DNA from 2 places in the Streptomyces tamarix genome. Region 2 is predicted to be linked to the other one. Evidence: riboswitches for the same ligand, from Rfam matches in the RefSeq annotation. Region 2 holds a riboswitch; the other holds the start of a gene.
What was found. A riboswitch is a leader RNA that binds a small molecule or an ion and turns the genes downstream of it on or off. The one in region 2 is predicted to bind cyclic di-AMP.
Positions count from the first base shown of each region.

Region 1: another riboswitch for cyclic di-AMP. It lies ahead of RND61_RS20135 (M23 family metallopeptidase); the one in region 2 lies ahead of RND61_RS17960 (LysM peptidoglycan-binding domain-containing protein).

Region 1 covers NZ_JAWCTQ010000025.1:84,946-99,988, reverse strand. The annotation lists gene RND61_RS20160 (asparagine synthase-related protein) at 1-209, opposite strand, end outside; gene RND61_RS20155 (MFS transporter) at 924-2,531, shown strand; gene lhgO (L-2-hydroxyglutarate oxidase) at 2,733-3,923, shown strand; gene trmB (tRNA (guanosine(46)-N7)-methyltransferase TrmB) at 4,178-4,897, shown strand; gene RND61_RS20140 (PrsW family intramembrane metalloprotease) at 4,985-6,337, shown strand; gene RND61_RS20135 (M23 family metallopeptidase) at 6,580-7,668, opposite strand; cyclic di-AMP (ydaO/yuaA leader) riboswitch at 7,681-7,816, opposite strand; tRNA gene RND61_RS20130 (tRNA-Met) at 8,180-8,253, opposite strand; gene RND61_RS20125 (DUF5994 family protein) at 8,504-8,995, shown strand; gene RND61_RS20120 (hypothetical protein) at 9,317-9,481, opposite strand; gene RND61_RS20115 (PRC-barrel domain-containing protein) at 9,513-9,869, opposite strand; tRNA gene RND61_RS20110 (tRNA-Lys) at 10,282-10,357, opposite strand; gene RND61_RS20105 (DEAD/DEAH box helicase) at 10,512-12,713, opposite strand; gene RND61_RS20100 (hypothetical protein) at 12,940-13,620, opposite strand; gene RND61_RS20095 (metallopeptidase family protein) at 13,742-14,092, opposite strand; gene RND61_RS20090 (metallophosphoesterase family protein) at 14,264-15,043, shown strand, end outside.
Region 2 covers NZ_JAWCTQ010000021.1:33,117-48,159, forward strand. The annotation lists gene RND61_RS17940 (DUF2267 domain-containing protein) at 1-307, shown strand, start outside; gene RND61_RS17945 (DUF2267 domain-containing protein) at 367-765, shown strand; gene RND61_RS17950 (FG-GAP repeat domain-containing protein) at 881-2,170, shown strand; gene RND61_RS17955 (vanadium-dependent haloperoxidase) at 2,213-3,535, opposite strand; cyclic di-AMP (ydaO/yuaA leader) riboswitch at 3,945-4,108, shown strand; gene RND61_RS17960 (LysM peptidoglycan-binding domain-containing protein) at 4,112-4,870, shown strand; gene RND61_RS17965 (Gfo/Idh/MocA family protein) at 4,931-5,950, opposite strand; gene RND61_RS17970 (sugar phosphate isomerase/epimerase family protein) at 6,128-7,042, opposite strand; gene iolC (5-dehydro-2-deoxygluconokinase) at 7,574-8,503, shown strand; gene iolB (5-deoxy-glucuronate isomerase) at 8,514-9,395, shown strand; gene iolD (3D-(3,5/4)-trihydroxycyclohexane-1,2-dione acylhydrolase (decyclizing)) at 9,406-11,280, shown strand; gene RND61_RS32715 (hypothetical protein) at 11,291-11,440, opposite strand; partial or broken gene RND61_RS32720 (adenosine deaminase) at 11,557-11,748, opposite strand; gene RND61_RS17995 (SpoIIE family protein phosphatase) at 12,146-14,860, opposite strand.

The sequences.
Region 1 (15,043 bases), on a different contig from region 2:
CCGAGGACGGCGAGGCGGATGTCGGGGGCGACGCTGACGACGCGCACCTCGTCGGGGCGCCAGTCGCCGACGGCCCACAGGGGGTCCGGGTCGCCCCACAGGAGCTGTCCGCCGACCGGCTGCATCGTGGCGCCGTCGTCGGCGGGACCGACCGCGCCCACCGTGCCGAAGCTCGCGGCGATACTGCTCCACCCCACCAGCCAGCGCATCGCCGCCTCCACAGCCCGTGGACACCTTCAGGCACTCGCGGCCCGCCCGGCACGCGCCGCGGGGCGGCCGGTGCGACGGGGTGCCGACGGAGACATGCTGCCACGACTACAGGCGCACAGGAGGGTGTCCGGGCGGCGCGTACGTGAACGGGAACGCGCCCCGGCGACCGGCGATGTGGTGACGATGGGGCGGTGGTGTGTCGGCGCGGGGGGTCAATCCCCTGCGACACCGGGCGGAACGACCAACTCCGTTTGTGGAAAAGGGGATTCGACCGGTCGACCCATGGGCATCATTCAGCCAATCTCCGCACCCCACTCAACCGAAACGCCTGTCGACCGCTCCGCTCCCGACCATGGTCCACGCGCGCGGTCCGGAGGGCGCTGCTCGCCCCCCGGACCGGTCCACCGCCCGCGGGGAATGGAGCGGCGGTGTCCCCCAGCCCGCTGGTTCCCGCCAGCGGGCCGACCCACGCGGCACCATGGAAGCGCTCCACCGGTGGCACCGGCCAGAGCGCACGGGCGGGCGCACGGCCACACGCCGGGAGCACGGCGGCCCGGAGCCGGGCGCACGCCAACTTCCCGTACGCACAACAATCCCGCCATAGGGAACACCACCCCTTAACGGTGGGGATGCGGCGAACTACGCTGGGTTTACGAATGCCGCGCGCCTATGCCTGGCAGTGCGGCGGCCGTCTGGGTGTCGAGGGGTGGCGCATGTCCAGGGAGCTACGCGGACCGAACGAGAAGCTCGGCACCGTTCTCGCCCTCGCCGGGATCAGCAACGCCGGGCTGGCCCGGCGCGTCAACGACCTGGGAGCGCAGCGCGGCCTGACCCTGCGCTACGACAAGACGTCGGTGGCCCGCTGGGTGTCGAAGGGCATGATCCCGCAGGGCGCCGCGCCCCATCTCATCGCCGCCGCGATCGGCCAGAAGCTCGGCCGTCCGGTGCCGCTGCACGAGATCGGCCTGGCCGACGCGGACCCGGCGCCCGAGGTGGGGCTGGCGTTCCCGCGCGACGTGGGCGAGGCCGTGAAGTCGGCGACGGAGCTGTACCGCCTGGACCTGGCGGGGCGCCGCGCGGGCGGGGGCGGCATCTGGCAGTCCCTGGCGGGCTCCTTCGCGGTGAGCGCGTACGCGGTGCCCGCCTCGCGGTGGCTGATCACGCCGGCCGACCCGTCCGTGGAGCGGCGGGTCCCGCGCGCGGAGGACGGCGGCACGGGTACGGCGGGGGGTGCGGGTCCCGCCCAAGGTGCGGGCGGCCCGGCGGGCGGTGCCGCCCCGGGTGCCCGGGCCGGCGCGTGTGGCGCCCGGGCCGGAGCGGCCGGCGCCCAGGCCGCGGTGCCCGTTCCGGCGGTCGCGGTGCCCGTCCCGGTGGTCGAGGAGCCCCCCGCGGAGGGTGCTCACGCGCGCGTGGGCCACAGCGACGTGGCGAAGCTCCGGGAGGCCGCCGAGGACGCCCGCCGCTGGGACTCCAAGTACGGGGGCGGGGACTGGCGTTCGTCGATGGTGCCCGAGTGCCTGCGCGTGGACGCGGCGCCGCTGCTGCTCGGCTCGTACTCGGACGAGGTCGGCCGGGCCCTGTTCGGCGCGACCGCCGAGCTGACCCGGCTGGCCGGCTGGATGGCCTTCGACACGGGCCAGCAGGAGGCCGCCCAGCGGTACTACATCCAGGCGCTGCGCCTCGCGCGCGCGGCGGCGGACGTGCCGCTCGGCGGGTACGTCCTGGCGTCGATGTCACTGCAGGCCACGTACCGGGGCTTCGCCGACGAGGGCGTGGACCTGGCGCAGGCTGCCGTGGAGCGCAACCGCGGCCTGGCCACGGCGCGCACGATGTCGTTCTTCCGACTCGTCGAGGCCCGCGCCCACGCCAAGGCCGGGGACGCGGCGGCCGCCGGGGCGGCGCTGAAGGCCGCCGAGGGATGGCTGGAGCGGTCGCGGGACGGCGACGCCGACCCCTCGTGGCTGGGCTTCTACTCGTACGACCGGTTCGCCGCCGACGCCGCCGAGTGCTACCGCGACCTGAAGGCGCCGCGCCAGGTGCGCAGGTTCACGGAGCAGGCGCTGTCGCGTCCGACGGAGGAGTACGTACGCTCCCACGGGCTGCGGCTGGTCGTCAGCGCCGTAGCGGAACTGGAGTCGGGGAACCTCGACGCCGCCTGCGCGGCCGGCACGCGCGCGGTGGAGGTGGCCGGGCGCATCTCTTCGGCCCGTACGACGGAGTACGTACGGGACCTGCTGCACCGTCTGGAGCCGTACGGCGACGAACCGCGGGTGGCGGAGCTGCGTGAGCGGGCCCGGCCGCTGCTGTCGGCCCCGGCGTAGGACCCGGGGCGGGGTCCGGCGCGGAGGCGTGGCACCGGGTCGGGTGCCGGGCCCTCCGGGTGCCGGTGGGGGCGCGGAGGGGCGCACCACCTGGCGTGATCCATCTCCCACCGCCGTGCGTGCCTGGTTTAACGGCGATGTCAGCGGGCCAGTGCACTATCGGGGTGGGAGGTGGCACAGGTGTCCGGGTTCGGCGGCGGCATGTTCGACTGCGACGTCCTGGTGGTCGGCGGCGGGATCATCGGGCTGTCGACGGCGTACGCGCTCTCGCGGGCCGCGCCCGGCACGCGCGTGACGGTCCTGGAGAAGGAGCCCGGCCCCGCCCGCCACCAGACGGGCCGCAACAGCGGCGTCATCCACAGCGGCATCTACTACCGCCCGGGTTCCCTGAAGGCGCGGTTCGCGGTGCGGGGCGCGGCCGAGATGGTGAAGTTCTGCGCCGAGTACGGGCTGCCGCACGAGGTCACCGGCAAGCTGATCGTCGCCACGGACCGCTCCGAGCTGCCCCGGCTGCACGCCCTGGTCCAGCGCGGCCGGGAGAACGGCATCCCGGTGCGCGAGCTGGGTCCGGCCCAGATCGGCGCGTACGAGCCGAGCGTGCGGGGCATCGCCGCGATCCACGTCGGCACGACGGGGATCTGCGACTACGGCGCGGTGGCGGAGCGGCTCGCCGAGGAGTCCGGCGCGGAGGTGCGGTACGGGGCGCGGGTCACCGCCGTCGACCGGCGGCCCCGGGGCGTGGCGGTGCGCACGGCGGACGGTGCCGTGGTGCGCGCGCGGGCGCTGGTGAACTGCGCGGGGTTGCACTGCGACGCGGTGGCGCGGCTCGCGGGGGACGAGCCGGGCATGCGGATCGTGCCGTTCCGGGGCGAGTACTACGAGCTGGCCCGGCCCGAGCTGGTGCGGGGCCTGGTGTACCCGGTGCCGGACCCGGCGTTCCCGTTCCTCGGCGTGCACCTGACGCGGGGTGTCGGCGGGGGCGTCCACGTCGGTCCGAACGCGGTCCCCGCGCTGGCCCGCGAGGGGTACGGCCGGCTCGTCGTGCGGCCCGGGGAGCTGGCCGGGACGCTGGCCTGGCCCGGCACGTGGGCGATCGCCCGGCGGCACTGGCGGTACGGGGCGGGCGAGCTGCGCAGGTCGCTGTCGAAGCCGGCCTTCACGGAGGCGGTGCGGCGGCTGCTGCCCGAGGCGACCGCCGCCGACCTGCGGCCGGCCCCGGCGGGCGTGCGGGCGCAGGCGGTGCTGCGGGACGGGACGCTGGTGGACGACTTCCTGATCCGGGAGGCGCCGCGCACGGTGCACGTGCTGAACGCCCCCTCGCCCGCGGCGACGGCGTCCCTGCCGATCGGGCGGGAGGTGGCCCGGCGGGCCCTGGCGCACTTGATCGGGTAGGGAACGCGGGGAGGGTTCGTAGAATCGAAGGCACTGTGTCCGAGAAGACCGCGTCGAGCACGCCCCCCACGACCCCCGCTCCCGTCAGGCCCCGTACCCCGGGAGCCCCCGCGCCCGCGCCCGGAGCCCCCGCGCCCGAGGTGTCCGCTGCCGAGGTGACCGCGCCCGGGGCGACCGCGCCCGAGGCGGTCGGCGGGCAGCCGCCCGTGTCCGGCGGGGGCTCCGGCGTGCCCGCGTCGCGCCGCGGCAGCCGGATGTTCCCCGACGGGACCGGGCCCTCGCCCGACCCGGCCGGCTCCCACTTCGAGCGCCGCATCCGCAGCTTCCAGCCGCGCCGCAGCCGCGTCACCGCCGGCCAGGCCGACGCGCTGCGCCGCCTGTGGCCCACCTGGGGCCTGGACATCGACGGGCGGCGCGTCCTCGACCTGGACGAGATGTTCGGCGGGCTCCCGGTCGTCCTGGAGATCGGCTTCGGCATGGGCGAGGCCACCGCGCGGATGGCCGCCGACGACCCGTCGACCGGCATCCTCGCCGTGGACGTGCACACCCCGGGGCAGGGCAACCTGCTGGGCCTCGCCGAGCGGAACGGCCTCACGAACGTCCGCGTCGCGAACGGCGACGCGATCATCCTGCTCCGCGAGATGCTGCCGCCCGCCGCGCTCGCCGGCGTCCGCGTGTACTTCCCGGACCCGTGGCCGAAGAAGCGGCACCACAAGCGGCGGCTGATCCAGCCCGAGTTCCTGAGCCTCGTCGCGACCCGGATGAAGCCGGGCGCGGTCCTGCACTGCGCGACGGACTGGGAGCCGTACGCGGAGCAGATGCTGGAGGTACTGACGGCGCACCCGGACTTCGAGAACACGGCACCCGGCGGCGGCTTCGCGCCCCGGCCCGGCTTCCGCCCGCTGACCCGGTTCGAGGGGCAGGGCCTGGAGAAGGGGCACGTCGTCCGCGACCTGCTGTTCGCCCGCGCGTGACGGCCCGGCCGCGCTCGTCCACAACGTACTCGCGCTTGTCCACAACGCGCTCGCGGAGTGTCAGTCCGGCCGTCTAGGGTCCATCGGGTGTCAGATTCGCGCGCGCCCCGCTCCGCACCGCGGACCCCTCCGCCGGCCGGCCCCGCCCAGCCGGCCATCCCGGCATACCACCCGCGGCCGTCGTTCGACGCCGTGCCGGACCGGGTCCGTTGGCGGTACAAGCCGCGGGGCGCGTTCTGGCGCAGCAGGGCGGTGCGCGCCTCGGCCGTGATCCTGGTGCTGGCCCTGTGCGCCCTGGTGATCCTGGCGCTGGTGCGGGAGCAGACGGGAACGGCGGGTTTCGTGGTCGGCCTCGGGCTGGCGCTGCTGCCCGTACCGCTGCTGGCGGCGGCGTTCCGCTGGCTGGACCGGGTGGAGCCGGGCCCGTGGAGGAACCTGCTGTTCGCCTTCGCCTGGGGGGCGTTCGCGGCGGCGCTCGTCGCGATCCTCGCCAACACGTTCGCGACGCGCTGGATAGCCACGGCGACGGCGGACCCGACGTCGGCGGACACGCTCGGCGCGACCGTCGTCGCCCCCGTCGTGGAGGAGGGCGCGAAGGCCGTCGCGATCCTGCTGGTCTTCCTGTTCCGCAGGCGGGACTTCACGGGGCTGGTCGACGGCGTGGTCGTCGCCGGGTTCACGGCGACGGGCTTCGCGTTCACCGAGAACATCCTGTACCTGGGGAGCGCCTTCGACGAGGACCAGGAGTTCGGGACGTCCGGCTTCGAGTCGGTGACGGCGGTGACGTTCTTCGTCCGGGTCGTGATGTCGCCGTTCGCGCACCCGCTGTTCACGGTCCTGACGGGCATCGGGTTCGGCGTCGCCGCGATGACGGCGCGCCGGCGCAGGGTGGTGCGGACGCTGCTGCCGCTGCTGGGGCTGGTCCTGGCGATGGGGGTGCACGCGCTGTGGAACGGCTCGACGACGTTCGGGCCGTGGGGCTTCCTCCTCGTGTACGGGGCGTTCATGCTGCCGGCGCTGGGTCTGCTGACGTGGCTGGTGATATGGACGCGCCAGCGGGAGCTGCGGACGATATCCGGCGAGCTGCCGGCGTACGCGGCGGCCGGTTGGCTGTCCGCCGACGAGCCGCTCGCGCTGTCGTCGATGCGGGCGCGGAGCCTGGCGCGGTCCTACGCGGCGCGCACGTTCGGCCCGGCGGCGGCGCGGTCGGTGGGCGAGTACGAGGCGTTCGCGACGTCCCTGGCGTTCCTGCGGTACCGGGCGCGGCGGGGTGTGGCGGACCAGGACTTCACGGCGCGGGAGCAGGAGCTGCTGCACCACATGTGGCAGCGGAAGGAGGTGGCCGCCCCGGCCCTGACGTTCGCGGCGCGCGCGACGGGCCGGGTGTGGACGCCGCCGCCGCACCGCGACTACGCGGGCTACAACCCGTACCGCTACTGAGGCCGTACGGGCTGGGGCGCGGCCGGGCCCGAAACACGGCCGGGCCCCGAGAGCGGGGCGCGGAACCGGGGCGCGGAACCGGGGGCGCGGCCGGGCCCCGGGACCAGAGCACGGTCGGGACCCGGGGCCGGGAAGAGCGGACCGGCAGCCCTGGCGTCGGGGGGTGTGCCGCCGGGGCTGCCGGGATCGGGGTCCGGCGCGGGACGCGCCGGGGTACCGGGACGCGTCGGGGCGCCGGGGTGTCAGATGGTGAGGCCCTTGCCGCGCAGCCAGGCCAGCGGGTCGATGCCGCTGCCGGAGGCGGTGTGGACCTCCAGGTGGAGGTGCGCCCCGGTGACGTTGCCGGTCGAACCGACGCGGCCGATCGTGTCGCCGGTGCCGACGGACTGCCCGGCGCTGACGGTCATCGAGGAGAGGTGGCAGTACCAGACCTCGGTGCCGTCCGCCAGCTCCAGCACGACGCGGTAGCCGTACGCACCGGACCAGCCGGCCGACTTGACGGTACCGCTGTGGACGGCGTTGGCCGGGGTGCCGGTGGGGGCGGCCAGGTCGAGGCCGGTGTGGTAGCCGGAGGACCACATGGAGCCGGCCTGGCCGTACGTGGAGGTGATCGTGTACGAGGAGGTCGGCAGGGCGTAGCTCGCGGCGAGCTTGGCCAGGCGCTTGGCCTCGGCCTTCGCGGTGGCTTCCGCCTCGGCGCGCTTGCGCTCCTTCTCGGCGGCCTTCGCCTCGGCCTCGGCGGCGGCCTGCTGGGCGGCGGCCTCCTCCGCGGCCTTCTCCGCGGCCGCCTTCTCGGCGGCGGCCCGGGCCTCGGCCTCGGCGGACGCCTGCTGCTGCTCGGCCTGCTGGAGGATGCGCGCCCGCAGCGCCTCGCCCGCGTCGGCCTCGGCACCGGCGCCCCGGGCGTCGGCGGGGCCGTTCCCGGTGGACAGGGCGAGCGTGGCGAGACCGGCGGAGGCGGGGGCCTCGTCGGGGGCGTCGTCCGCGTCGTCGCCGAGGAACGCGCCGACGCCGGGGAGCGAGGAGGCGTCGGGGAGGTTGATGTCCGGCAGGGATATCGCGACGCTGGGCTTGTCGTGCGCGGTGGCCATGCCGCCCGCGCCGACGGCGGCGATGACGCCGACCCCGAGGACGGTGGAGCTGCGGGCGAGGCCGCCGCGCTGCTTGACCACACGGTGCCGGCCCCGGACGGGGCGGACGGTCTCCTCGGTGGGGTTCCACTCGGAGGCGGCCGCGGGGGCGGCGGTGGCCGGAGGTCCCGAATCGGTGGGACGGCCGGTCGTGTCGTACGAGCCGAAGGGGGCTTCGGGGGCAGGCCTGTTGGACGCCACGGAGGCGTACTCCTTTCCTTCCTTCTCCGCCTACCGGGTTAGCTGACGGGTTCGGAGCAGGAAGGTCCCCTACGGGCCGGTGAAGGCCCGATTCACCCCAAGTGCGGTGGTTCCCCGGTTCCCTTGCGGGATTCGGCGCATGCGCACGGCGCCGCCTTCTGCGACGACTGATACGACCGCGCTGCGTTATCGAACGTTAATAGAAGCCGGGCCCGTATTCCAAGCCGCTCCCGGGAACACCTCGCTCACTCGGCAGTGAATCAAGGCCCTATAAAGGGACAAGTCACAGCAAATTGACCCCTTGTCAGGCGGTCGCGCCCCCGAAACTCCTCGATCAAATTTCTGACTGTGTGTCAATTGTTATCGCACAGAGCGGCCTGTCGATCACGCAGGGTAGATACCGGCCCCGGTGCCCCGCCGACCTGCCGCGCAGACACCCGGACACCCGGCCCCGCAGACACGCAGACACGCCGAAGGCCCGGTGCTGTGTGCACCGGGCCTTCGGTTTCAGTAGCGGGGACAGGATTTGAACCTGCGACCTCTGGGTTATGAGCCCAGCGAGCTACCGAGCTGCTCCACCCCGCGTCGATGAACACCACCTTACGCTATTCCAGCGAAGGTCATTCACCATTTCGCACTCCACGGCCGGAAAGTTTCCGGCGGCCCCTCTCCGGAGGCCCGGAACCACGCCGCGCGAGCCCGGCCGCCCGGCTCGGCCCTCCCTCCCGGAGGAGGTCGCGGACCCCCGGTGACCGGGGCGGGCGGAGTACCGTGGGAAGTGGTGGACGTCCGGTTCGCCGAAGGGACCGGATCCCGTAGACAGGCGGACATCAGCATGGCCCACTCCGACACGCCTCCCGCCCCCGGGCACCTGCCGGACACCCTCCACGAAGCGGTGGAACCGGGGACGGCGCTCCTGCGGCTGGAGACGACCCGCTCCCGCGAGGGCGTCCTCGACGGGGCGTGGTGGCCGCGCTCCCATGACATCGCGGAGGAGCTGCCCGCCCTGGTGAGCGCCCTGACCGAGCACCTCGGCCCGATCTCCCGCGTCGGCCTGGACGCCGCCGCCTGGGAGGGGCTCCCGGCCCGGCTGGTCGTCGACGAGCGGGTGGTGCGCATCGACTCGTTCCCCGTCGGGGACGACACCGTCCTGGTCACCCGCGGGGACCAGGACCACTTCTCGCTGCTCGTCGTGCCTCCGGACACGCCCCGGGACGAGGCGCGCACCGCGATGGCGCAGGCCGTCCGCGCCGACAACGTCACGCAGGCCCGGCAGATCCTCGTCGACACGCGCACCGGGCGGAGGGCCGGCCCTCCCCGGGGCTGACCCGTGCGGGGACCACCGCACCGACCCGCGCGGACGCACCGACCCGCGCGGGGCCGTCCCGCCGCGAGCCGCCCCGCCGCACTGGCCCACCGCAGGACCGCCCCGCCGCGCGGGCCCCACGGGACCGACCCACCCGAGCCCCACGGGCCGATCCCCCACACGGACTCTCCACAGGCCACCCGGCCCCACGGAAACACGGGCCCCACGGGCCACCCCGCCGCGCGGGCCCCACGGGCCACCCCGCCCCACGGGCCCCACGGGCCACCCCGCCCCACGGGCCCCACGGGGCCGGCCCGCCGCGCGGGCCGCGCGGAGGGCCGCCTAGCGCCTCCGGGCGCCGCGCCGGGAGAGATGGGCGCCGAAGAAGATCAGGTCGGCCACGAGGACGACGGCACCGATGATCAGCAGGTACATCATCCCCTTGACCGCGACGCCGATGAGGCCGAGCACGACGGCCACGAGGACGAGGAACAGGAAGATCGCCATGGTCTGGAACTCCTCCGTGCGACGGTCCGGTTCAACGGCGCGCGAGTTGCCGTTCGCCGGCGGCACCGGGCCGGTAGGCCAGGCCGTAGTGGTGGAAGACGGCTTGCTCGTCCTCGGCGGCGAGCACGTCGTCGGTACCGATGGCGGGGGACTTGCGGACCGTGCCCCTGTCGTACGGGACCCTGACGTAGCCCGGTCCGACGGTCGCGTCGTCGAGCGGGACGAACACCAGGCGCTGGCGGGTGGGCAGCCCCGTCCGGACGGTGGCCATGGCGGGTTCGTCCGTCGCGGTGCTCACGTAGATCGCCTCCAGCACGCCGATCTTGTGCCCCTTCGGGTCCACGACGTCCCGGTTCCGCCACTCCCGGATGTCTGCTGGATGGATCATGCGGTTTGCTCCCTGGTCGGGCCGCGCTCCGGGCAGGGCCGCTCCACCGGTCGGCGGCGGCGCGACGACGTGCCCGCCCCTGTCTCCTTCCAGCCTGCCCCGACCCTCCCCCGGCCGCCACACGGGCTCGACCGGCCGTGCCGCGGAGCCCGGCCCCGCGTACCCCTCCCGGCGGTCGGCCCCGCCGCCCCCGAGCCCCCTCCGTACCGGAGCCACCGACGTACCGGGCCACCGCCGCCCCCGAGCCCCCTCCGTACCGGAGCCACCGACGTACCGGGCCGCCGCCTTACCGGAGCCACCGCCGTACCGGAGCCACCGGCGCGCGGAACGGGTCCCGGCACACGTGTGCCCCGGCCGGGGAAACCGACCGGGGCACGAACCCGGTGACCGAAGCCTCGCGGCGGCTCCGACCTGGTAGGCCCTGTGGGACTCGAACCCACAACCAACGGATTAAAAGTCCGCTGCTCTGCCAATTGAGCTAAGGGCCCTCGACGGGTCATCCCCGAGCATAGCCCGCCGGAGGACGTGAGCCGATCGGGTATCGGCACAACACCCGTTTCCGGCGCGTCCCGAAAGGCGGACGGGCCCGCGCACGGCACCTGGGTGTCGCGTACGGGCCCGTCCGAGGGGTCCTACGGAGTGTCAGCCGTTGCGCTTCCAGCGCGGCTTGTCGTCGCGGCGGCCGAAGGAGCCGGTGCCCCGGTGGTCGTCGCGGCGGTCGTCACGACGACCGTACGGGCGGTCGTGGCCGGCGGGGCGGTGGCCGCCCGCGGGGCGGTCGTCGCGGCGGTCGCGGTTGAACGGGCGGTCCGTGCGGCGGAACCCGCCGCGGTCGCCACCCCGGTCGTCGCGGCGGTCGCGGTTGAACGACGGACGGTCGTCACGACGCTCGTACGACGACGGACGGTCGTCACGGCGGAACCCACCACGGTCGTCCCGACGGTCGCCACCTCGGTCGTCACGACGGTCCCGGTTGAACGACGGACGGTCGTCACGACGCTCGTACGACGACGGACGGTCGTCACGGCGGAACCCACCACGGTCGTCCCGACGGTCGCCACCCCGGTCGTCACGACGGTCCCGGTTGAACGACGGACGGTCGTCACGGCGGAACCCGCCGCGGTCCCCGCCCCGGTCGTCACGACGGTCACGGTTGTACGACGGTCGGTCGTCACGGCGGAACCCGCCGCGGTCGCCGCCCCGGTCGTCACGACGGTCGTCCCGGCGGTCACGGCCGAAGCCGCGGTCCTCCCGGCGCTCGTACGAGGGGCGCTCCTCCCGCTGGGCGGGGACGGGCACCTCGGTCTCGGCGGCGGCCGGAGCCGCCTCGGCCGCGATCGCCTCCGCGGCTTCCGCCACGGCCTTCTCCGGGTCCTCGCCCCGCTCGCGCGCCGCGCGGGCGATCAGGCGGTCGGCCTCCTCGCGGAGCTCCGCGGCGCGGCGCTGCACGCGCTCCAGCTGCTTGGCCAGGTCGGCGGCCTCGCGCTCGGCCTGCTTGGCGGCGTTGCTGGCCGAGTCGGCCTGCACCTCCGTCAGCGACCGGGCACCGGTGATCTCGGCGACCTCGGGGTCGAAGGCACCGCCCTGGCCGATGATGTGGCGGGAGGCGTCGACACCGGCGTCCTCCATGAGGCGGAAGATCTGGCGGCGCTGGTGCGGCAGCGCCAGGGAGACCACGACACCGGAGCGGCCGGCGCGCGCCGTGCGGCCCGAACGGTGCAGGTAGTCCTTGTGGTCGCCGGCCGGGTCGACGTTCAGCACCAGGTCGATGCCGTCCACGTGGATGCCGCGCGCGGCGACGTCCGTGGCGACGAGCACGTTCACGTACCCGTCCTTGAAGTCGGCCAGCGTCCGCGTGCGGGCGCCCTGCGTCATGCCGCCGTGCAGCGCGTCGGCCTTCACGCCGGCGTCGCGCAGCTGCTCGGCGACGCGGTCGGCGCCCAGCTGGGTGCGGACGAAGATGATCGTGCGGCCCTTGCGGGCGGCGATCGCGGACGTGACCGGCGCCTTGTCCTTCGGCTTCACGACGAGGACGTGGTGGGACATGGTCGTGACGTTGCCCTGGGCGCTGTCGACCTCGTGGTTGACCGGGTCGTTCAGGTAGCGCTTGACGAGCGTCGCGATCTCGTTCTCCATGGTCGCGGAGAAGAGCATGCGCTGGCCGCCGGCCGGGACCTGGTCGAGGAGCTCGGTGACCTCGGGCAGGAAGCCCAGGTCGGCCATCTGGTCGGCCTCGTCGAGGACGGCGACCTGGACCTGCTCCAGGGAGCAGGCGCCGCGGTTGATGACGTCGCGCAGCCGGCCCGGCGTGGCGACGAGGACGTCGACGCCGCGCTCCAGGGCGTAGATCTGGTTGCCCATCGACGTACCGCCGCAGACGACCTTCATCTTCAGGCCGAGCACGTCGCCGTACGGCTGGAGGGCGTCCGCGACCTGCATCGCGAGCTCGCGGGTCGGGGTGAGGATGACGCCGCGGGGCTTCTTCTTCTCGGTGTGGCCGCCGGCCAGCGTGGCGAGCAGCGGCAGGCCGAAGGAGAGGGTCTTGCCGGAGCCGGTGCGGCCCCGGCCGAGGATGTCCTTGCCGGCCAGGGCGTCCGGGATGGTCGCGGCCTGGATCGGGAACGGGACGGTGACGCCGTTCTGGGCGAGCTTGCGGACGACGCCCTCGGGGAGCCCGAGGTCGCCGAAGGTGACGGCGTCGTCGGCGTCGTCGGTCTCGGCGGCGTCGGTGTCGACGGCGTCGGTCGCGGCGATCTCCTCGATCGCCTCGTCCTCGGTGACGACGGCGGTCGGCTCGTCGTTCTCGGTCGCGGTCAGGACGGCGTCAGTGTGGGAAATGGACATGCGAAATGCGAAACCTTCCGGAGTCTCGGCACGCGCCCGTCAACTCCGTGTTTCGCTGCTTAGCAAATCGACCGCCTCGATGCGGTCAGCCACGGCAAGGGAGAGTACGCGCCACGCGGCGCGCTTCGGTCACGGCGCCGGGCAAATGGGATCAAACGATCTACCACCATACGCACCTCCCCCCACCCGGCGCAAGCCGCTCCCCGCCGCGCGGGTGCGACTCCCGTCACACGGGAGCGCCCTGCGGGGACGCGGCCGGCTCCGGGCAGCCGGTGGACGGGGAGGGGGCGCGCAGCGCTTCGGTGCGGGTCTCGGCGGGGGGCGACGCGGCCGGCGGGTCCGTCGGGCCGGTCGCGGGCGGCTCGCTCGCCTGCGGCGTCGGCGTGGGGTCCGGCTCGGGCGGCGGGGCGGGCGCGGAGGGCGACGCGGGCGGCTCGCCGGGCCCCGTACCACCGTGGCCGCCCCCGGAGCCGCCGTGGCCGCCCGTGCCGCCGTGGCCGCCCTCGGAGCCGTCCGGCCCCGGCCCGCCTCCGGGGTCGGCGCCGGGGCCGGGCGAGGGCCGCCCCCCGTGGCCCGCGCCCTCCCCGTCCCCGCCGCCCCGGCCGGACGGCGGGGACGGGGAGGTGGACGAGGAAGGCGCCGCCGACGGGCCGGCCCCGCCGCCCGCGCCGTCGTCGCCCGCCGTCCCGCCCGGGTTCCCCGCGCCGCGCGGCTCGTACCCGCCCTCGCTCGCCGCCGCCCCGGCGTCCCCCTCGGCCGCCGCCGCCCCGGACGGGTCCACCGCCTCGCGCGGCCGCGGCTTGGCGCTGTCGTCGGACACGCTCATGCAGCCGCTGACGGAGCCGGCGGAGGCCACGACCGCCACCGCGGTGACGGCCCATCGGACGGGTGCGGGCAGCTGGCGCACGGAGGCACCTCCAAGACGGGCGGGGACTCCCGGACCGGAACGGAAATCCCGGGGGGACGGACGGGGTTTCCCTGCCCAACTCCCCTCCCCCCGTGGGGGACACGCCCGCACGGGGCACCGGTCAGCCGTATCCCAGTTCGTGCAGCCGCGCGTCGTCGATGCCGAAGTGGTGGGCGATCTCGTGCACCACGGTGATCTCCGTCTCGGCGACCACGTCCTCGCGGGACCCGCACATCCGCAACGTCGGCCCCCGGTAGATGGTGATCCGGTCGGGCAGCACGCCCGCGTACCACTCGCCGCGGTCGGTGAGCGGGGTCCCCTCGTACAGCCCGAGCAGGTCGGGGTCGTCCGCGGGCGGCTCGTCCTCCACGAACACGGCGACGTTGTCCATCAGCCGGGTGAGCTCCGGTGGGATCCGGTCGAGCGCCTCGGCCACCAGTTCCTCGAACTCCTCGCGCGTCATCTCCAGCACTCGCCCATTGTCGTGGATGAGGGGCGCGCCCGGGGGCGTACGGGCATAGCCGCGCGGCCCCACGGGCATACGGCCCCAATGGCCCGAGCAGTCGTCCGTACCTCGTACGCCCGTATCGCCCGAGCCCTGCGCCGCGTGGGAAGCCGAACGGGAAGCCGAGCGGGAAGCCGCATGGGGAGCCGAACGGGGGACCGCGCACCGGTCCGCCCCGGCCGCTCCGCCCGCCGCGGTCGCCGCACCGGCTCCGCGGTGCTCCCCGGCCCGCTCGCCCCCGCCCCGCACCCCCTGGTCCGCGCCCTGGGGCTGCTCGCGGTGGTCGCCGCCGGGGCGTGGCTGGGCCTGCTGGCCGTCGGCGGCGTGCGCGCCCCGGTCGGACCGGTGGACACGAGCATGGCGCTCCGCCCGTCCCTCACCGGCGGCACGAGCATCAACGTCTCCCCGCTCGGCGCCCTCGACCTGGACTCCCACACGGCCCCCATCCGGCTCGACGTGGACGTCGACCAGTTGGACCCGGTCCGCTCCCGGGCCCTCGTCGAGCACCCCGAGCGGATCTCCGGCCTCCAGGAGGAGATCACCGCCGACGTCCTGGACGGCACCCGCGAACTGGCCGTCCGCTCCTGCGTCGCCGTCGTCTCCGGCGCCACCGCGCTCGGCCTCGCCGTCTACCGCCGTCCGCGCCGCGCCCTGGCGGCCGGGGGGCTGGCGCTGGCGCTGCTCGCGGCGTCGGGCGCGTCGGCGTACGCGACGTGGAACCCCAAGTCGGTCCTGGAGCCCCGCTTCTCGGGGCTCCTCAGCAGCGCCCCGTCGGTCGTCGGCAGCGCGCGGTCGATCGTCACCGAGTTCGATGTGTACCAGAAGGAACTGGCCCGGCTCGTCACGAACGTGACGAAGCTGTACGACGCGACGTCGACCCTCCCGACGTACCAGCCCGACCCGGCGACGATCCGCGTC
Region 2 (15,043 bases):
CGTCCTGGCGCTGCTCGGCGCGCACCTCGTCGGAGAGGTGCGGGCGGAACTGGCCGCCCGGCTGCCGGAGACCTTCGAGCTGATCCTGCTCAACCCCCTCCAGGCCGCCGAGCCCCTCTCCCCGGAGCGGTTCGTCCGCGCCACCGCGGCGTGGATCGAGGGAGCCACCGAGGAGACCGCCAAGTGGGACGTCGGCGCCGTGCTGAGCGTGGTCGCCGACGCCGCGGGCGACGACCTCATGCGCCGCGTCCTGCTCCAGCTCCCTCCGGGGTACGACCTTCTCTTCGGCCGCCCGCGGGCGGCCTGACCACCACAGACGACACACGGCCGCCCACGGGCGCGACCGGGGAGGAAAGGCTTTCCAGCATGACGTGGCAGGAACTCGTGGACCGCATCCGCACCGCCGGCCGCTACGACTCCGACGCGGAGGCGGAACGCGTCCTGCGGGCCGTGCTGACGGTACTGGGCGGCCACGTCATCGGCGACGAACGCTGCGAACTGGTACGGGTCCTGCCCGCCGAGGCCGGCGCCCTCCTCGCCGCCCAGATCCCGGTCACGGAGCCCGTCGCCGCGCCCGAGTTCGTCGAGCGCGTCGCCCGCGCCCTCGCGCCGCTCACCCCCGCCGAGGCCCGTTGGGCCACCTCCACGGTCCTGGGCGTCGTCGGCGCGCACGTGGGTGACGACCTCACGCGGCGGATCCTCGCCGGCCTGCCCCGGGGCTACGCCCTCCTGTTCGGCCTGGTCGAACTGGCCCCCGCCGCCTGACGACCCGCCACCCACCCCTTTCCGTGCGGGTAGTGTTCGAAAATACGTCGGCTGCGTCGAACGCGTCGACGGCATCGAGTACGCCACGTACGAGGATTAGGGGAGGGACCGCGGTATGCGGAAGATTCTGCGCGGAGGGCGGCGCCGGCTGGGCGCCCTGGGAGCGGCCGGGGCGCTGCTGGCCACGGGAGTGGCGGGGGCGAGTGGGACGGCGGCGCACGCCGCGGACGGCGCCAACGGCCCGGTCGTCCTCACCACGCCCGGCGTCGCCGCGGGCGGCCAGGCCGTCCACACGGTGACGGTCGACGCGGCGGAGGGCGGCGTACTGACCCTCGGCTTCCAGACCGCCGACGACCAGCGGCCCTGGGGCATGCGCGACGAGTGGTCCATCGGCCTCACCGTCGGCGCCCCGGACGGCGTGGAGCAGCCGTGCACGTACCCCGGGTCCGCCCTGCTCCTCGAAAAGGTGAGCTGCGAACTGCCGGCGGGCCGGCACACGCTCACCTACCGGGTCTCCGCGTCCGCCTCCGTGCCCTCCTGGCACATCGTCGTCGACGCCCGCTTCGCCCCCGCGTCGGGGGCGGCCGACGCCACCGCCGCCGGCCGGTTCGACGTGGCCGGCGTCAGCGCCGTGCCGATGGACTGGGACGTCCTCGCCCGCGACCGGAGCGGCGACATGCGCGCGTACGGCTCCTACGAAGGGGAGGGGTCGGCGCTGGACGTCGAGTGGGGCAAGGACCTCGGTGTGAACTGGGGCCAGTACGACCGCCTCACCAAGCTCGCGCCGATCGACGTCCGCGGCCGCGGCGGCGACGTGGTGGCGCGCGACGCGTCCGGCGTGCTCTGGTACCACCGGCTCGCCGGCGGGGGGCGCACCTCCTTCGAGCCCCCGGTGCGGGTCGGCTCCGGCTGGGGCGCGTACCGGTCGATCCGCGGCGCCGGCGACCTGACCGGCGACGGCCGACACGACCTGCTCGCCGTGGACGGTTCGGGCGTGCTCTGGCTGTACCGGGGCACGGGTGACCCGGCGCGGCCCTTCGAGGCCCGTCGCCAGGCCGGCACCGGCTGGAACATCTACACCTCCCTCACCGGTGGCCTCGACGTCACCGGCGACCGGAAGGCCGACCTGATCGCCCGCGACGGCTCCGGCGCGCTGTGGCTCTACCAGGGCACCGGCGACGGCAACGCCCCGCTCCAGGCCCGCCGCCAGATCGGCACCGGCTGGAACATCTACGACGTGCTCGTCGCGTACGGCGACGTCACGGCGGACGGCCACCCGGAGCTGCTCGCCCGCGACACGGCCGGTGTCCTGTGGCAGTACACGGGCACCGGGAACGCGGCGGCGCCGTTCCGGTCGCGCGTCCAGGTCGCCCAGTACTGGGACGGGTTCGACGCCATCCTCTGATGGTACGTCAGGTCCGGTGCGCCGCCGCCCGCGGCCGGCCGGTCAGCGGGTCGGTCGGTCGGCCGGTCGGTCGGCGGGCTGGTCGGCCAGCGGGCGGAAGTGGCGGGTGAGCGCCCAGGCGGCGACCCGCTCGCCCGTCCGCGTGCCGACCGTGTTCGCCGTGCGGGTGTGGATGCCCGCCCAGGTGCGGGCGCCCACGCAGTCCCGGTTGTACTCGTAGGCGGAGGCGTAGTAGCGGGTCTCCTTCGCGAAGGCCGACGTGATGCGCAGGTCGAGGAACGGGCTGTCGGACAGCAGCGTCAACGTCCGGGCCAAGGCGCCGGTGGTGGTGGTGTGGCCACTGAGGTAGTCGGGGTGCGAGGGGGTCTCCAGGAGCGGCTCCCACGCGGGGTCGGCCTGGGTGCGGGGGTTGTTGTCGCGGTCGGCCTCGCGGATCGCGGTGATGGGCCGCCAGGTGCCGTAGTGCAGCTTGGCGTCCCACGCGGCGATCGTCGCGTCGATCTGGACGGTGTTGACGGCGGCGAACAGGCGTGCCGTGTCGACCAGGTCGAGGCCGTTCCGCGCGGCACGGTCGGCCAGGGCGCCCTGCAGGTCGAGGTCGACGAAGAACCGCGCGGTGTCGGTCTGCCACCGGCTCCGCACCCGGCTGTTCTTCGCGCCGTACGCCTTCACCTCGTTCAGGTCGGCGGCGTAGCGGGCGGACGGCAGCGCGGGCGGCGGCCCGGGACGGAACCGGTCGGGCCGGTCCATGAGCAGCGGGCGCAGCCGTGCCAGCCACGCGGTGGTGAAGGGGCGGTACGCCGACGGTGTGGGGCGCCAGACGCCGGGGGCGGGGGAGGCCGGGAAGGCGACCCGGGCGCCGTGGCCGTCGTTCTTCCGCAACGCGATGACGTGGGTGGCCGCGCGGTGGCCGAACGCCACCCCCGCCTTCTCCGCCCACCCGTCCGGCACCGCAGCGAGCGAGGCGGCGTGGGCGGCCCTCAGCCGGGCCGCCGCCTGCGGGAAGTAGTGCCGCAGCACGTCGTGGGCGGCGGTCGCGGCGGCGGCCACGGCCGACGCCGTACGAGGCGCCCGTCCGTTCCAGCGGTACGGCTCGTACCGGCCTTCGATCCCGACCACCGCGTTGTACATGCCCGTCGAGACGAGGGCGTGCCACAGGGCCTTCTCCGGCGAGATCAGACGGTTCTCGGGGTCCACGACCTCCGCCGTCAGCCGCGCCCAGTCGGCGATGACGGAGCCGGGGGCGGAGGCGGAGGGCGCGGTCTGCGGCGCCGGTGCCGCAGGTGCGGGGACCGGCGCCACGATCGCCGTCAGACCCAACAGCGTGGCCGCGGCCGCCAGGGTCCGGCGCGGTGACGTCCTCATCGATCTCTTATGCACTTTTATCCCTTTTTGGTCGATATCCGTCATTCACACCTTCGGCGTTCGGGCGGGAAGCGCAATCGCACTCGCCGCTCCAGGTGCTCCAAGCACCCGTACGGAGTCGACCCGGGACCCATGTCCGTTTGATTACTATTTCAGGGTATTGATTAAATACATATGACTTGTCTATTTTTGGGGTGAGGTGGCGGGGGGCGGGCGGGAGGCGCAAACCGTGATGTCGGTCACGGCGGGCGGACGGCGGAATTCCCCGGACGCCGCGCGGGGGCACGGAATTCACCGCCGAACGGGGCTGCAATGGATCATCGGCCGGAATTCCCGCCCTTGTTCCTCCCGGCGGATTTCGTTTACGGTCACCGTCATTCCGGAGGGAACGCCGAATCCTGCCGCCTTCCGGATTCCAGCACCCACACACGCGCGCTCGGCAGGAGCGGGGGAACCAGGTAAGTCGCCGGTCCGGTGTCCGGAGCGGCTAGGGGTGAAGTCGCGGGAGACCGCGGCCGGGCATCTCCCGCCCGAACCCGACAGCTCACCTCGCAGGCGTCGGAGAGGAAAATCCCCATGCCCGCACAGGGTAAGCACCGTCGCCCCAAGAACAGCCGCCTCAGCCGCGGGCTCGTCGTCGCGAGTACCGGCGGGGCCGCCCTCGCCCTGCCCCTGACCGGCGCCGCCACCGCCTCCGCCGCACCGGTCGCGGCGCCCGCCGTGGCCGTCGTCGCGCCGGCCGCCGCCGTCCAGGCCGCCAAGCCCGTGACGTACACCGTGGCCGTCGGCGACACCCTTTCCGGTATCGCCGGCGAGCATTCCGTGAGCGGCGGCTGGAAGAAGCTGTACGAGGACAACAAGAAGGCCATCGGTGACGACCCGTCACACATCCGGCCCGGTCTGAAGCTCACCATCGGCGCCGCGGCGGCGGCTTCGGCGGAGCGTTCCGAACCGGCCCGCGCCGACCGCTCCGAGGCCCGCGCCGTCGTCACCCCCGTCGCGGTGAAGACGTACGCCGACAACCTCGACGGCTGGATCAAGGAATCGTTGGACATCATGGCCCAGCACGGAATTCCGGGAACCTACGACGGAATTCACCGCAACGTCATGCGCGAGTCCTCCGGCAATCCGCTCGCCATCAACAACTGGGACTCCAACGCCGCCGCCGGGACGCCCTCCAAGGGACTCCTCCAGGTCATCGACCCCACGTTCAGCGCCTACCACGTGCCCGGCACGTCCCTGGACCCGTTCGACCCGGTCGCGAACATCACCGCCGCGTGCAACTACGCCGCCGACCGGTACGGCTCCATCGACAACGTCAACGGCCCGTACTGACCCGCCCTCCGGGTATCCGACGCGCCGGGCCCCGGCCCGTCGGGTGCCCGGTCGCGCACGTCAGCGGTAGAGGGCCGGCCGCTCCACCAGGCCGACCTCCACCCGGCGGCCCTCGGCCCGCGCCCGGAGGGCCGCCTCGCAGACGGCCGCCGCCGCGTACCCGTCCCAGCAGCTCGGGCCGGTGGCCCCACCGCGCAGGGCGGCGTCCACCCAGGCCCGCACCTGCCGGTCGTACGCCTCCTCGAACCGCTCCACGAACCCCGGCGCGATCGAACCGCCCCACCGGCCGCCCGCGGCGACGAGCATCCCGTGCGCGTCGCCGATCCGCGCGGTGCCGTTCTCGCACACCGCCTCGGCCTGCACCTGGTACCCGAAGCGGCAGTTGACGTAGACCTCCACGTCGGCGAGCGCCCCGCCGTCCGTCTCGAAGACCGCGAACTGCGGGTCGTCGACGCCCTCGGGGGCGTTCCCCGACGGCCGCGGCCGCATCACCGTCACCGCCGTGATCTCCTGGCCCAGCAGCCACCGCGTGACGTCCATCTCGTGGACCGCCGAGTCGCCGAGGAGCATCTCGCCGGTGAACCAGGGCGGCGACGAGGCGTTGCGGTGCCGGTGGTGCAGCATCAGCGGCCGACCCAGCCCGCCGCCGTCCAGCAGCGCCTTCAGCCGCAGGTATTCGGCGTCGTACCGCCGCATGAAACCCACCTGGACCAGCCGCCTGCCCAGCCGCTCCTCCGCCCGCAGCACCCGCAGCGCGGACGCCGCGTCCGGGGTGAGCGGCTTCTCGCACAGCACCGGCAGCCCGCGCCGGAGCGCCGCCATCAGCGCCGCCTCGTGCGCCGGACCGGGGGAGGCGACGAGCACGGCGTCCACGCCGGGCGCGGCGATCGCGGCGGCCGGGTCGGTGTACGCCGCGCAGCCGTCGACACCGTCCGCGACGGCCTTCGCCCGCTCGGCGTCCACGTCCGCGACGGCGGCCACCCGCGCCCCGCTGATCACCCGGTCGATGCGGCGCACGTGGTCGGCGCCCATCCGGCCGGCGCCGACGACGGCCACGCCGAGCGTTCCGCGCTGGGTCATGGTCGAAGGTCTCCTTCCCCGAGGTCCGGGAGGTCGGAAGGTCCGGCAGGTCACAGGGACCGGGGGCCCTGGATCCGGAGGGACCGGGAGGCCCCGGGGGCTGGAGGGCCCGGAGGGACCGGGAGCCCCGGGGTCCGGCAGGTCCGGAGGGACCGGGAAGCCCCGGGGGCCCGCCGGTCAGGCACCGCAGGAGCGGAGGAACCGGCGCGTGCGCACCGCGATCGGCAGCGGCCGGTCCGGCGGGCACGGGTACATGTCCTGCTCCACGATGGCGAACAGGTCCACGCCGAGCCGCTGCGCCGCCGCGAGCACCGGTTCGAGTGCGGGGACGCCGGACGGCGGCTCGCACATCACCCCGCGCCGCACGGCCTGCCCGAACGGGACGCCGTTCTCGACGACCTCCGCCAGGACGGCCGGGTCGACCTGCTTGAGGTGCAGGTAGCCGACGCGCTCCCCGTACGTCTCGATCAGCTTGACGCTGTCGCCGCCGCAGTACGCGTAGTGCCCCGTGTCCAGGCACAGCGAGACCAGGTCGGGATCGGTCGCGTCGAGGAACCGCTCCACGTGCTCCTCCGTGTCGAGGTGCGTGTCGGCGTGCGGGTGGACGACGATGCCGAGGCCGTACCGCTCCCGCACCTCGCGGCCCAGCCGCTCCGTGCCGCGGGCGAGGTCCGCCCACTGCCCGGCGGTCAGCTCGGGCGGTTCGACGACCTCGGCGGTCCTGTCGTCCCGCCAGAACGAGGGGATGACCACCAGGTGCCGCGCGCCCATGGCGCGGGTCAGCTCCGCGACCCGGCTCACCCGTTCCCAGGTCGCGTCCCAGACGGCGGGGCCCCGGTGCAGGGAGGTGAAGACCGTGCCGGCGGAGACCTTCAGGCCGCGCCGGGCGGTCTCGTCGGAGAGCCGGGCCGGGTCGGTCGGGAGGTAGCCGTACGGGCCGAGCTCGATCCACTCGTACCCGGCCCCGGCCACCTCGTCCAGGAACCTCTCCCAGGGCACCTGCCGCGGGTCGTCGGGGAACCACACCCCCCACGAGTCCGGCGCGGAACCGATCCTGATGCGGTCGAGGGACGGGGTGCCGACGGTGTCCATACGCGGTCCTTTCACCCGGGCGCGGGCGGTGCTGGGCGGTCTGGTACGGGCGGGTTCGACGGTGGTCCGACCCTATCGGCACGATGCCGCGCCGCGGGCGGTGCCCGCTCCGCTCGTCCGGCGTACCGCCACCGCGCGCCGGGGGCGGAGCCACCATCTCCCTCGCCCGTACGGTGGCGTCGCGCACCGCCACCGCGCGCCGGGGGCCGGGGGCCCGCGGGAGGCCCGTCCTCGCGCGGACGGTCCCGCCGCGGCGTGTGAGATCGCTCTCCATGCGGGTCAATGGTGTCCCTGCGGCTTTATCCCCCCGGAGGGGGAGGGCAGTAACGGCGTGAGTGAGCCGACGCCGACCACCGCCGCGCGGAAACCGTCCCGCCGTCACCAGGAGCGACACGCATGCCCGAACCCGCCGACACCGACCCCGAGCCCGCCGACGCCGGGACCGCTGGGACCGCCGGGACCGACACCGGCGTCGAACCGGGCGCCGGCGCCGCGGGCCGGACCCGCGGCGAGCCCTTCGACCTGATCGCCATGGGGCGCGTCGGCGTCGACCTCTACCCCCTCCGGACCGGCGTGCCCCTGGCGCGGGTCGAGACGTTCGGCAGGTTCCTCGGCGGGTCCGCCGCCAACGTGGCCGTCGCCGCCGCCCGCCTCGGCCGGTCCGTCGCCCTCGTCACCCGCACCGGCGACGACCCCTTCGGCGCGTACGTGCGCCGGGCGCTCCGGGAGTTCGGCGTCGACGACCGCTGGGTCACCCCCGTCGACGCCCTCCCCACCCCCGTCACCTTCTGCGAGATCTTCCCGCCCGACCACTTCCCCCTCTACTTCTACCGCTACCCCAAGGCCCCCGACCTGGAGATCCACCCCGGCGAACTCGACCACGGCGCCCTGCGCGCCGCCCGCGTCCTGTGGACGACCGGTACGGGACTGAGCGCCGAACCCAGCCGCGCCGCCACCCTCGCCGCCCTGCGCGCCCGGGCGGGAACCGGCGTCACCGTCCTCGACCTCGACTGGCGGCCCGCGCTCTGGGACGATCCCGCCGAAGCCCGCGCCCACTACGCCGAGGCCCTGCGACACGCCACGGTCGCCGTCGGCAACCTCGACGAGTGCGAGCTCGCCACCGGCGTCCGCGAACCCCGCGCCTGCGCCCGCGCCCTCCTCGGCACCGGCGTCGAACTCGCCGTCGTCAAACAGGGCCCCGCCGGCGTCCTCGCCGTCCACCGCGACGGCACCACCGCCGAAGTCCCGCCCGTCGAGATCGAGGTGGTCAACGGACTCGGAGCGGGCGACGCGTTCGGCGGCGCCCTCTGCCACGGCCTGCTCGCCGGCTGGGACCTGGAGCGGACCACCCGGTACGCCAACGCCGCGGGCGCCCTCGTCGCCTCCCGGCTCGCCTGCTCCTCCGCCATGCCGACCGCCGCCGAGGTGGACGCCCTCCTGGACACCACCGGACCGCTGTGAGGAGAACACCGTGACCAGCAGCCACCACCTGCCCGCCGGCACGGCCGCGAACGGCCCGTACACCGTCGACGTCGGCCCCGCCTCCGCCGGCTGGGACCACTCGGCGCTCCGCGTCCTGCGCCTGCCGCCCGGCGGCCGGCACGCGTACCACACCGGCGGCAGCGAGTGGATCGTCCTGCCGCTCTCCGGCGGCTGCGCCGTCACCGCCGACGGGCGGACCTTCCTCCTGACCGGCCGCCCCGACGTGTTCAGCGCCGTCACCGACTTCGCGTACGTCCCCCGCGACGCCCACGTCACGATCACCTCCCGCGACGGCGGCCGCTTCGCCCTCGCCGGAGCCCGCTGCGAGCGCCGCCTGCCGGCCCGCTACGGCCCCGCCCCCGCCGTCCCCGTCGAACTGCGCGGCACCGGCACCTGCTCACGCCAGGTCAACAACTTCGCCGCGGCCGACACGTTCGACTGCGACCGGCTCATCGCCGTCGAGGTCCTCACCCCCGGCGGCAACTGGTCCTCCTTCCCGCCGCACAAACACGACGAGCACCGCCCCGGCGAGGAGTCGCGGCTGGAGGAGATCTACTACTTCGAGATCGCCGCCCACGGCGGCACCCCCGGCCTCGGCTACCAGCGGGTCTCCCCGTCCGGCCGGGGACGGGGCACCGACCTCCTCGCCGAGGTCCGCGACGGCGACGCCGTCCTCGTCCCGGACGGCTGGCACGGCCCGTCCATCGCCGCGCCCGGACACGACATGTACTACCTCAACGTCATGGCCGGCCCCGACGGCGAACGCGCCTGGCTGGTCCGCGACCACCCCGACCACGCCTGGATCCGCGCCACCTGGCCCGGACAGCCCACCGACCCCCGCCTCCCCCTGTACACCGCCCCCTCGCAGTGAGGTGCCACCGATGAGACCGCCCACCCGCCGCCTCACCGTCGCCCAGGCGCTGGTGCGCTTCCTGACGACCCAGTACACCGAACGCGACGGCGTGCGCCGCCGGCTGGTCGCCGGCACCTGGGGCATCTTCGGCCACGGCAACGTCGCCGGCGTCGGCCAGGCGCTCCTGGAGGTCGGGGAGCGGGCCATGCCGTTCCACCAGGGCCGCAACGAACAGGCCATGGTGCACGCCGCGGTCGGCTACGCCCGGCAACTGAACCGGCTCTCCGCCCAGGCCGTCACCACCTCCATCGGCCCCGGCGCCACCAACCTCGTCACGGGCGCCGCCCTCGCCACCGTCAACCGGCTGCCCGTCCTCCTCCTCCCCGGCGACCACTTCGCCACCCGCACCGCCGACCCGCTGCTCCAGCAACTGGAGCACCCCGTCCACGCCGACGTGTCCGTCAACGACACGCTCCGCCCCGTCTCCCGCTACTTCGACCGGATCACCCGCCCCGAGGCGCTCGTCCCGTCCGCGCTCCACGCCATGCGGGTCCTCGCGGACCCCGCCGGGACCGGCGCCGTCACCCTCGCCCTGCCGCAGGACGTGCAGGCCGAGGCGTACGACTGGCCCGAGGAGTTCTTCGCCGAGCGGATCTGGACCGTGCGCCGCCCCGCCCCCGACCCCGGCGAACTCGCCGGGGCCGCCCGCGCGATCCGCGCCGCGAAACGCCCCCTCCTCGTCGCCGGCGGCGGCGTCCACCACAGCGAGGCCGAGGACGCCCTGAAGGCCCTCGTCGACGCCACCGGCATCCCCGTCGCCTCCACCCAGGCCGGCAAGGGCTCCCTGCGCCACGACCACCCCGCCGACCTCGGCGGCATCGGCCACACCGGCACCGCCGCCGCCGACGCCATCGCCCGCACCGCCGACCTCGTGATCGGCGTCGGCACCCGCTGGACCGACTTCACCACCGCGTCGGGCACCCTCTTCGCCCGGCCCGACGTCCGGTTCGTCAACCTCGGCATCACCCCGTTCGACGCCCACAAGATGGCCGCCCGCCCCCTCGTCGCCGACGCCCGCGCCGGCCTCGCGGCACTCACCGAGGCCCTCGCCGGACACCGCGTCGCACCCGCGTACGAGGCCGAGTACCGCGCCGGCAAAGAACGCTGGGAACACGTCGTCTCCGCCGCCTTCCGGGCCGACGACGGCGCCGTACCGACCCAGACGCAGCTCCTCGGCGCCCTCGACGCCGTCGTCGGCGACCGGGACGTCGTCGTCAACGCCGCCGGCTCCCTCCCCGGCGACCTGCACAAGCTGTGGCGCGCCCGCTCCCCGCGCCAGTACCACGTGGAGTACGGCTACTCCTGCATGGGCTACGAGATCCCCGGCGCCATCGGCGTGCAGCTCGCCGCGCCCGACACGCCCGTCTGGGCCCTCGTCGGCGACGGCACGTACCTGATGATGCCCACCGAGATCGTCACCGCCGTGCAGGAACGGCTCCCGCTCAACCTGGTCCTCGTCCAGAACCACGGCTACGCCTCCATCGGCGGCCTCTCCGAGCGGACCGGCGGCGAACGGTTCGCCACCGCCTACCGCCACCGCGCCGCCGACGGCACCTTCACCGGCGACCCGCTCCCCGTCGACCTCGCCGCCAACGCCGCCAGCCTCGGCATGGACGTCCTGCGCCCCCGCACCGCGGGGGAGGTGCGGGCGGCGCTGGCCGAGGCCCGCGCCTCCGACCGGCCCACCTGCGTGTACGTCGAGACGGCCGCCCCCGGCCCGGCGGAGCCCGGCGCGTTCGCCTGGTGGGACGTGCCGGTCGCGGAGGTCGCCACCCGCGAGGCGGCCGTCGCGGCCCGCGAGGCGTACGCCCGCGAGGCGTCCGCCGTCCGCCGCCACCTGTGACCTGGGCCCCTCAGCCGCCGTACCGCCGTTCGAACACCGCGAACGCCGCCTCCAGGCGCCACTGCGCGGTCGCCTTCGGGTCGGCCGCCGGCAGCCGGCGGCAGGCGGCGCCGGGGGAGGCGTGGCCGGGGGAGGCGTGGCCGGGGGTACGGCGGCGCACTCGGGGACCGGGCGGTGGCCGTCCGCCGCCGGGGCGCCCCGCCACAGGCCGCGGCCGGGCAGGAACGCGTACTCCAGGGACGCGCGGGCCAGGTCCTTCACCTCCCGGTAGCCGAGGCCGTGGACGGTCGCGGCGCGCGCGTACTCGCGGCTGATGTCCGTCCTCGACACGCCGGGGTCGTCCGTGGCGAGCATCACCGGCACGCCGTGCGCCCGGTACACGGGGAGCGGATGGTCGCCGCCGGTGACGCCCAGGACCTGGGCGTTGCTGGTGAGCGGCGCCTCGACGGCCACCTCGCGACGGGCCATCGTACGGAGCAGCCCGCGCCACCCGTCCTCGTGGACCAGGCCCGCAGCAGCGCCGTGCGGAACACCGGGTCGGTACGGGCGTCGGCGGCGGGCCGCGCGCCCGGCCCGCACGGCGGGCGGACGGCGGTCAGGGTCCGCACCACGACGCACAGCCCGTCCTCGGCGGCGAACCGGATCAGGGACTCGGTCGGGACGGCACCGCCGAGGTGGTGGTGCAGGTCCCCGCCCTTGGGCAGGCGCAGGAAGAACTCCCGGAGCCGGTCCGGGTCGCGGCGGACCCGCTCCAGCCGGACGGCGGTCCGCGCCCCGGCCAGGGCGAGGACGGACGGGAGGAGGGCGCGGCGGATGCGGTGGGCCACCCCCCGCGTGAGGGCGACGGCGGCCCGCCGGCGGGGCCTCACCACGCCGCGTCGTCGAAGAGCGCCGGCACCTCCAGCGGCGCCGCCCCGCCCGTCAGCGGCTGCTCCGTCCACATCACCTTGCCGTTCGGCGTGTACCGGGTGCCCCACCGGCCCGCCAGCTGCGACACGAGGAACAGGCCGCGTCCACCCTCGTCCGTGGTGGCCGCCCGCCGCAGGTGCGGGGAGGTGCTGCTGCCGTCCGACACCTCGCAGATCAGGCTCCGGTCGCGCAGCATCCGCACGCGGATCGGCGCGGAGCCGTACCGGATCGCGTTGGTGATCAGCTCGCTGAGCACCAGCTCCGTGGTGAACCCGATCTCGTCGAGCCCCCACTGCTCCAGTTGCCGCACGCACGCCGCCCGCACCGGCGCCACCGCCGCCGGGTCGGGCGGCACGTCCCAGTCCGCCACGCGGTCCCGCGGCAGCAGCCGGGTGCGGGCCACCAGCAGGGCGATGTCGTCACCGCGGTGCGGCGGCAGCATGGCGTCGACCACGGCCCGGCAGGTCTCCTCCGGCGTCCGCCCCGGCCCCTCGGCGAGCGTGTCGCGCAGCAGCCGCAGACCCGTGTCGAGGTCCCGTTCCCGGTGCTCGACCAGCCCGTCCGTGTACAGCACCAGACGGCTGCCCTCCGGCAGCCGCACCTCGTACGTCTCGAACGGCCCCCCTCCCAGGCCCAGCGGCGGGAACACGGGCACGTCGGGGAAGTCCACCGTCCCGTCGGGGCGCACCACGGCCGGCGCGAAGTGGCCCGCCGACGCCATGCAGCAGTCGCCCGACACCGGGTCGTAGACGGCGTACAGGCAGGTCGCGCCGGAGATCCCGGCGCCGGTGTCCCCGGCCTCCTCCTCGTCGATCCGGGACACGAGGTCGTCGAGGTGGCCCAGCAGCTCGTCCGGCGGCAGGTCGAGCGCGGAGAAGTTGTGCACCGCCGTCCGGAGGCGGCCCATCGTCGCCGCCGCGTGCAGGCCGTGCCCGACCACGTCCCCGACGACGAGCGCGACCCGCGCGCCGGGCAGCGGGATCACGTCGAACCAGTCGCCGCCCACCCCGGCCTGCGCCGGCAGGTAGCGGTAGGCGGTCTCCAGCGCGTCCTGCTCGGGGAGCACCCGGGGCAGCAGGCTCCGCTGGAGCGTCACCGCCATGGCGTGCTCCCGCGTGTACCGGCGCGCGTTGTCGACGGCCACCGCCGCTCGCGCCGCCAGCTCCTCCGCGAAGGCCACGTCCTCGTCCCCGAACCGCCCGGACGGCGCCGAGCGCCAGAAGTTGGCCATGCCCAGGACGACCCCGCGCGCCTGGAGGGGGACGGTCACCAGTGAGCGGATGCCGTACGCGAGGGCAGCGTCGGCGCCCGCCGGGTCCTGCTCCCGCCAGCCGCGCGCCGCCGTCAGGTCCGCCTCCAGCACCGCCTCCCCCCGCTCCAGCGCCGCGGCCATCGGCGTCGTCGGCACGTCGAACCGGACGAGGTCCCCGGCCGGCTGGAGCGGGTGGTCGTCCCGCACGCCGCTGACGGCCGCGCGGCGCATCACGGTGCGGGACCGCGTCGGCTCCTCGCCCCGCAGCACCGGGTCCAGCAGCTCCACGGTCACGAAGTCCGCGAACCGGGGGACCGCGACCTCCGACAGCTCCTGCGCCGTCCGTACGACGTCCAGCGTCGTCCCGATCCGCACGCCCGCCTCGTACAGCAGCCTCAACCGCTCCCGCGCCACCGCCGCCACACCCGTCACGGCCCGCAGTTCGGTCGTGTCGCGGAGCGTCGCGACGGTGCCGGACGGGCCGCCGTGCGGGTCGGTCGGCCGGGTGTTGACCGCCAGCAGCCGGTCGCCGGCGAGGTGGACCTCGTCGGTGACCGGGCGGCCCGACACGAGCAGCTCGGCGGTGTCCCCGGCCAGGCCCAGGTCGGTGACGTGGCGGCCCTCGGCGTCGGCCGGCAGGTCCAGGAGGCGGCGGGCCTCGTCGTTGGCGAGGGTGAGCCGGCCGTCGTCCCCGACGATGAGCACCCCCTCCCGCACGGCGTGCAGCACCGCGTCGTGGTGCTCGTACATCCGGGTCATCTCGGCCGGGCCGAGGCCGTGCGTCTGGCGGCGCAACCGCCTGCTCACCAGGGCCGAACTGGCCGTCGCCAGGGCGAGCGCGACGGCGCCGGCGCCGAAGAACAGCGGAAGCTGCCGGTCGACGGCGTCGCCGACGTTCTCGATGGACACCCCGGCGCTCACCAGGCCCACGACCGTGCCCCGGTCGTCCATCACGGGGACGACGGCCCGCGCGGCGTCGTGCGGGCTGCCTTCGAAGACGTCCGTGACCGTCCGGCCCCGGGCCGCCTCCTCCACGCCTTCCGCGCGCGTGCCCACGAGGTTCGGGTCGCTGTCCGCGATGCGGGTGCCGTCCGGGGAGATGACGGCGATGAAGTCCACGCCCGAGCCGTGCCAGGCGTCCACCGCGTGCGGCTGGAGCGTCTTCGCCGGGTCGGCCGACCGGAGCGCGGCGAGCGTGCCGGGGGCGTCCGCGAAGGACTCGGCCGCCGCGCGCGAACGGTTGCGCGCGTCGCGCTCGCTGGCGTACCGCGCCTGGTACGACAGGGCCATCACCGCGGCGACGATCAGCACCAGGGCCACCGCGAATTGGAGGAGGAGCACCTGCCCTGCGGCGCTGCGCACGCCCAGGAGCCGCCCCCGGCGCCCGGTCCGCCCGAGACGTCCATTCTTGCCCCTCATGGACCCTTTCTAGCACCGGGCGTGTTCTCCCGGCGACCGCGCGCACACCGCCCGCGCACAGCGCCCGCGCACGCCCCCCTCGTCCACGCCCGCCCCCGTCCGCCCCCGTCCGTCGCGGGGCGGCCCCGCCGCGGACGCGCTCCCGCGGGCGGTTTCTGCGGGGAAGGTTGACAGCTCCTTTCG